DNA from 3 places in the Pseudomonas sp. LBUM1663 genome. Region 1 is predicted to be linked to each of the others. Evidence: predicted binding sites of a transcription regulator. Region 1 holds the regulator's gene; each other region holds the start of a gene.

The links. Region 1 encodes sigma-54, which starts transcription at its own class of promoters, with help from an activator protein. Its sites were predicted from a motif close to ANTGGCATNNANNTTGCTNT; they were not measured.
Region 2: the regulator sigma-54 is predicted to act here: its motif matches at 1,306-1,325, upstream of ACA075_RS25990 (pilin).
Region 3: the regulator sigma-54 is predicted to act here: its motif matches at 1,058-1,077, upstream of glnA (glutamate--ammonia ligase).

The regions. Positions count from the first base shown of each region.
Region 1 is NZ_CP166792.1:998,453-1,000,697, reverse strand. It holds gene lptB (LPS export ABC transporter ATP-binding protein) at 1-105, shown strand, start outside; gene ACA075_RS04335 (RNA polymerase factor sigma-54) at 290-1,783, shown strand; gene hpf (ribosome hibernation-promoting factor, HPF/YfiA family) at 1,858-2,166, shown strand; gene ptsN (PTS IIA-like nitrogen regulatory protein PtsN) at 2,179-2,245, shown strand, end outside.
Region 2 is NZ_CP166792.1:5,681,792-5,684,036, reverse strand. It holds gene pilB (type IV-A pilus assembly ATPase PilB) at 1-1,146, opposite strand, end outside; gene ACA075_RS25990 (pilin) at 1,373-1,795, shown strand; gene ACA075_RS25985 (BON domain-containing protein) at 2,115-2,245, shown strand, end outside.
Region 3 is NZ_CP166792.1:337,790-340,034, reverse strand. It holds gene thiI (tRNA uracil 4-sulfurtransferase ThiI) at 1-843, opposite strand, end outside; gene glnA (glutamate--ammonia ligase) at 1,174-2,245, shown strand, end outside.

The DNA of each region.
Region 1 (2,245 bases):
TACATCGTCAACGATGGCCAACTGATCGCCGAAGGTGACTCCGCCACCATCCTGGCCAACGAACTGGTCAAGGAAGTGTATCTGGGCCATGAGTTCCGCCTGTAAGCGTTGAGGTGTCTGGCTGGTTGTCCGGGCGCTTGCCTCGATAAAAAATCAATACTTTTTTATTGTTACAGCGCTCTAGGCAAACGCTGCAGTTTCGGGCATATAATTTGCTTATGTTTGGCGCTCCGGCGCCCTGTAGTGGATGGCGCATGTGCGCCGGCGAATAAGGTGTTAAGCCCCTGCCATGAAACCATCGCTAGTCTTGAGAATGGGCCAGCAGCTGACGATGACACCGCAGCTGCAACAGGCCATCCGCCTGCTCCAATTGTCGACCCTGGACCTGCAACAGGAAATCCAGGAGGCCCTGGAGTCCAATCCGATGCTCGAACGCCAGGAAGAAGGCGACGACTTCGATAACGCCGACCCCTTGGCCGACAAAGCCGAGCAGCTCCCCAACGCCGACATTTCGGAACCCTCCTACCAGGAAACCGCCCCGACGGTGGATAACCTCGAGGAAGGCGACTGGAACGAGCGCATTCCCAACGAGCTTCCCGTCGATACCGCGTGGGAAGACGTCTACCAGACCAGCGCCAGCAGCCTGCCGAGCAACGATGACGACGAGTGGGATTTCACCACCCGCACATCCGCCGGTGAAAGCCTGCAAAGCCATTTGTTGTGGCAACTGAACCTGGCACCGATGTCCGACACCGATCGCCTGATCGCCGTGACCCTGATCGACTGCATCAACAATCAGGGCTACCTGGACGAAACCCTCGAGGAAATTCTCGAGGCCTTCGATCCGGAACTAGACATCGAACTGGACGAAATCGAAGCCGTCCTGCACCGCATCCAGCAATTCGAACCGGCCGGCATTGGCGCCCGCAACCTGGGCGAATGCCTGCTGCTGCAATTGCGCCAACTGCCTGCCAAGACGCCTTGGCTGGCCGAAGCGAAACGCCTGGTCACCGACTACATCGACCTGCTCGGCAGCCGTGATTACAGCCAGCTGATGCGTCGCATGAAGCTCAAGGAAGATGAACTGCGCCAGGTCATCGAGCTGGTGCAGAGCCTCAACCCGCGCCCGGGCTCACAGATCGAGTCCAGTGAAGCCGAGTATGTTGTCCCTGACGTGATCGTGCGCAAGGACAATGAGCGCTGGCTGGTCGAGCTGAACCAGGAATCAGTGCCACGGCTGCGGGTCAACGCCCAATACGCCGGTTTTGTCCGCCGCGCCGACACCAGCGCCGATAACACCTTCATGCGCAACCAGCTGCAAGAAGCCCGCTGGTTCATCAAAAGCCTACAAAGTCGCAACGAAACCCTGATGAAAGTGGCCACCCAGATCGTCGAGCATCAGCGCGGCTTCCTGGAGTATGGCGACGAAGCGATGAAACCGCTGGTGCTGCATGACATCGCCGAAGCGGTGGGGATGCACGAGTCGACGATTTCAAGGGTGACCACGCAGAAGTTCATGCATACCCCTCGGGGCATATATGAACTGAAATACTTTTTCTCCAGCCACGTCAGCACCTCCGAAGGCGGCGAATGCTCGTCCACAGCGATCCGCGCGATCATCAAAAAACTGGTTGCTGCGGAAAATCAGAAAAAGCCGTTGAGTGACAGCAAGATCGCTGGTTTACTGGAGGCACAAGGCATTCAGGTGGCTCGCCGCACCGTCGCCAAGTACCGCGAATCCCTCGGGATCGCGCCTTCGAGCGAACGCAAGCGGTTGATGTAGAGCCACGCCACAGCGTTCCAGTGGTAGATCATCTGATCTACCGCTTTATGCACTGGCAACGAAGGAGAAGCTGTATGCAAGTCAACATCAGTGGACACCAACTGGAAGTGACCGAACCTCTTCGCACCTACATCGGCGAAAAACTCCAACGATTAGAGAGGCATTTCGACAAGATCACCAACGTGCAAGTCACGATGTGCGTCGAAAAGCTGAAGCAGAAAATCGAAGCCACGCTGCATATTCCCGGCAGTGAGGTCGTCGCAAACGCGGAACATACAGATATGTACGCGGCGATCGACTTACTGACCGACAAGCTGGATAAACAACTCAAAAAGCATAAGGAAAAGACCCAAAGCCTCCTTCAGGGCGCGACCGGTCGTTAACACTCCCTACCCATGATCCGACTTGAAAGCATCCTGACCCCCGGCCGTTCCCTCGTGAACGTGCCGGGCGGCAGCAAAA
Region 2 (2,245 bases), 2.0 Mb from region 1:
TCGCAGCGCCTGGGCGAAATCCAGCCCTTGCTTGGGGTTGACGTTGACCTGGTTGATGCCCTCCATGTTGATCTCCACCGGGTCTTCGGCGGTGGAGATGTTGATGTCCACGGTGTTGAGGATATTCAGGCCGGTGTAGAGCGACACGGTCTTGCCCGAGCCGGTCGGCCCGGTGACCAGGATCATCCCCTGTGGCTGCTTCAGCGCGGCCATGTACAAGTCTTTCTGCTCAGGCTCGTAGCCGAGGGCATCGATGCCCATTTGCGCGCTGGACGGGTCGAGGATCCGGATCACCACTTTCTCGCCCCACAGGGTTGGCAGGGTATTGACCCGGAAGTCGATGGACTTGGTCTTGGACAGGCGCATCTTGATCCGCCCGTCCTGGGGTTTGCGCCGCTCGGAGATGTCGAGGCTGGCCATGACTTTCAGCCGCGCCGCAATGCGGTTGGCCAGTTGGCTTGGCGGACTGGCGACTTCGCGGAGCATGCCGTCGGTGCGCATCCGCACCCGGTAGGTTTTTTCGTAGGGTTCGAAATGCAGGTCGGAAGAGCCGCTTTTGATCGCATCGAGCAACATCTTGTGGACGAAACGCACCACCGGCGCGTCATCGGCATCCTGGCCGGCGATGGCGTCCTTTTTGTTGTCGTCGACCGACTCGATGTCCAGCCCGTCAAGGTCAACATCGGCCATGTCTTCCAGGCCGGTGGAATGGCTGTCGAAGAATTTCTCGATGGCGTCGCTGAGTTTATCGTCCTCCACCAGGATGGCTTCGGTGTTCAACCCGGTGCTGAACTGGATGTCATTGATGGCTTGATGATTGGTCGGGTCGCAAATCCCCACGAACAGTTTGTTGCCACGGCGCCAGAGGGGCAGGGCGTGGTGCTGACGGATCAGCTTCTCGCTGACCAACCCTCGGGGCTGGGTTTCCCTGTCCAGGCAATTGAGGTCGAGCAGCGCCATGCCGAAATGCTCCGACGCAATCTCGGCGACCTGTCGGCTCTTCACCAGTTTGTTCTGCACCAGGTAACTGACCAGGGAGATTCTGCTGCGTTGGGCTTGCTGATACGCCTGTTGCGCGCTTTGTTCAGTAAGCAGTTCGGCCAGGACCAGTTGCTTGGCCAGACCGCTAAGGGCGATGTCATTCATTGGGATACCGGATGCAGACAGTTCATGACTTATAGCCTAGTCAAGGCGCTGAGCCAAACCAGCGGCCATCAGGTGACAAATAGTGTCAGATAGTGCGGATCCTGGGGGTAGGAAAGGTCTCTATGGTGGTCTCGTGCCCCGCCAGCAGGGGGCTTGGCGCTTGGCATGGGCTGTGCTGCGGTTTAATTCAGATCATGAGATTTCGACTCATGCATGGAGCCTGTCTATGAATACTCAAAAAGGTTTTACCCTGATCGAACTGCTGATCGTCGTCGCGATCATCGGGATTCTGGCGACGTTTGCGTTGCCGATGTACTCCAAATATCAAGCGAAAGCCAAGGTCACTGCGGGCCTGGCCGAGATTTCGGCGATGAAAGTGCCTTATGAAGAGGTGATCAATCAGGGGACTGCGCCCACGATAGCCAACGTGGCTCCGGCGGGTACTGCGACTACCCCTAACTGCACAATATCTGTGACGGGGACTGCATCCTCAGGCGCGGGCACCATCGTATGTACGATTTTGAACGCTCCAGCGCCAGTGCTTAGCAAGACAATCACACTGACCCGTGATGCAACCACTGGCTGGGTCTGCACCAGTACAGCTCAGCAGGACTTCCTGCCTAAAGGTTGCACCGGTTCCGCAACATAACGCTCGACTATTCCCTTGAATGCCAAAGCCCCGCCTTAAAAAGCGGGGCTTTTTTGTTGGTACGACATCCTCAGATTTCGATAAACGAGAAAACCCCGACAATTCATGGCCTTAGGCCCACGTCAAAACCCGCAACTTGCATGTAGAGAATCTCGAAGTCATGCATTTTGCATGATTGCGAAAATCGGCCAGTTTCATAAGTTGCTGTTTTATAAGGATTTATTGCCTGTCTCAAAGTTGGCACAGCGTTCGCAATATACCCAGTAACCCTGCTGACAAGACACGCAGCAGACTTTCTAGAAAAACAGGAGTTACTCGTATGAAGAAGTTCGCTATCGCTGCCGCTACTGCTACCGCGCTGACCCTGACTATGGCCAACGCTGCATTTGCACAGACCACTACCACCCAGGCTCCGATGACTCTGGCGGCGGGTGAAGTAACCAAGGCTAA
Region 3 (2,245 bases), 660 kb from region 1:
CAGCCGATCGGCAATACGGGAAGCAGCGCGCAACATCATACGCTTCAAAACTACACCCATATGACTGTTATCGACTTTCCCGAGAATTTCTCCCAGTACTTCCTCGAACGGCACACTGACAAATAGCACGCGTTGGGAGCTGCCGTACTTCTTCCAGATGAAGTGCGCGACTTCCATGACGCCCAGTTCATGGGCCCGTCCGCCCAGATTGAAGAAGCAGAAATGGCTCATCAGGCCGCGGCGCATGATCTGGTAAGCAGCAACGGTGGAATCGAAGCCACCGGACATCAGCACAAGCGTCTGTTCCAGGGCACCCAGCGGATATCCGCCGATGCTGTTGTGCTGGCTGTGGATCACGAACAACCGTTTGTCGCGAACTTCGATGCGGACTTCAATTTCCGGCTCTTTCAGCGAGATTCCGGCGGCACCGCACTGACGACGCAGTTGGCTGCCGACGTATTTCTCGACGTCCATCGAGCTGAATTCATGCTTGCCGGCACGCTTGCAGCGCACCGAAAAGATCTTCCCGGCCAGCGCCTCGCCGAAGTGCTGCTTGCACTTGGCGACGATATCGTCGAAGTCGCCCAGCGGGTATTCGTCGACTTGCAGGAAATGCGCGATGCCCGGCATGCAGCTCAGGCGCTCGGTCATCTCCTTCAGGGCCTTGGGCTCGCTAACGCGGGTTTCCAGCTCGAGATTGTCCCACACACCGTTCACCACCACAGCCGGATCCAGGTCGCGGAGCACGGTACGGATGTTTTTGGCCAACTGGCGGATGAAACGCATCCGTACCGGGCGGCTCTTGATGGTGATCTCGGGGAAGACTTTTACGATTAGTTTCATGAAAACAGCGCGCGCTGGGCCAGCCGAAAAAGGGGGGCGCGGATTATAGCGGAAATTGCTCAAGGTTTAACCAGTTAATGTGCAGAAGGTTTTGCGCGCACCAAAACAGGTCATTTGTTGATTTTAACGCTACATTGTAGGGCGAGATTTTCCGCTTACAGATGCTTTGTGCCTATATAAGCGTGATATTGGGGCAAAAAACCCATGCTGGGGCACTGGCATGCAATTTGCTCCCTTGTGAGGCAGGTTGCCTTGGCAGAGTATTCGCGCCGGCATCACCCACATTCTAAGGGCATCCACTACTAAGCCCGAAGCCACCCGGAGGACACTATGTCGAAGTCGGTTCAACTCATCAAAGATCATGACGTCAAGTGGATTGATCTGCGCTTCACGGACACCAAAGGCACTCAGCACCACGTGACCATGCCGGCTCGCGACGCGCTGGATGAAGCTTTCTTCGAAGAAGGCAAAATGTTCGACGGTTCCTCCATTGCTGGCTGGAAAGGCATCGAAGCTTCCGACATGATTCTGCTGCCGGACGACAGCACTGCCGTTCTCGACCCGTTCACCGAAGACCCAACGCTGATCATCGTTTGCGATGTAATCGAGCCTTCGACCATGCAAGGCTACGATCGCGACCCACGTGCGATCGCCAAGCGTGCCGAGGAATACCTGAAGTCGACCGGTATCGGCGATACCGTTTTCGTTGGCCCGGAGCCTGAGTTCTTCATCTTCGACCAGGTGAAATTCAAGTCCGACATCTCCGGCTCGATGTTCAAAATCTTCTCCGAACAAGGTTCGTGGATGTCCGACCAGGACATCGAAGGCGGCAACCATGGCCACCGTCCAGGTATCAAAGGCGGTTACTTCCCGGTTCCTCCGTTTGACCACGACCACGAAATCCGTACCTCCATGTGCAACGCCATGGAAGAAATGGGTCTGGTCATCGAAGTTCACCACCACGAAGTGGCAACTGCTGGCCAGAACGAAATCGGTGTGAAGTTCAACACCCTGGTCGCCAAGGCTGACGAAGTTCAGACCCTGAAGTACTGCGTACACAACGTAGCTGTGGCTTACGGCCGCACCGCGACCTTCATGCCTAAGCCTCTGTACGGCGACAACGGTTCGGGCATGCACGTCCACCTGTCCATCGCCAAAGACGGCAAGAACACCTTCGCTGGCGAAGGCTATGCTGGCCTGTCCGACACCGCCCTGTACTTCATCGGCGGCATCATCAAGCACGGTAAGGCGCTGAACGGCTTCACCAACCCGTCGACCAACTCCTACAAGCGTCTGGTCCCAGGTTTCGAAGCTCCGGTAATGTTGGCCTACTCGGCTCGTAACCGTTCCGCTTCGATCCGTATTCCTTACGTGTCCAGCCCTCGCGCTCGCCGTATCGAAG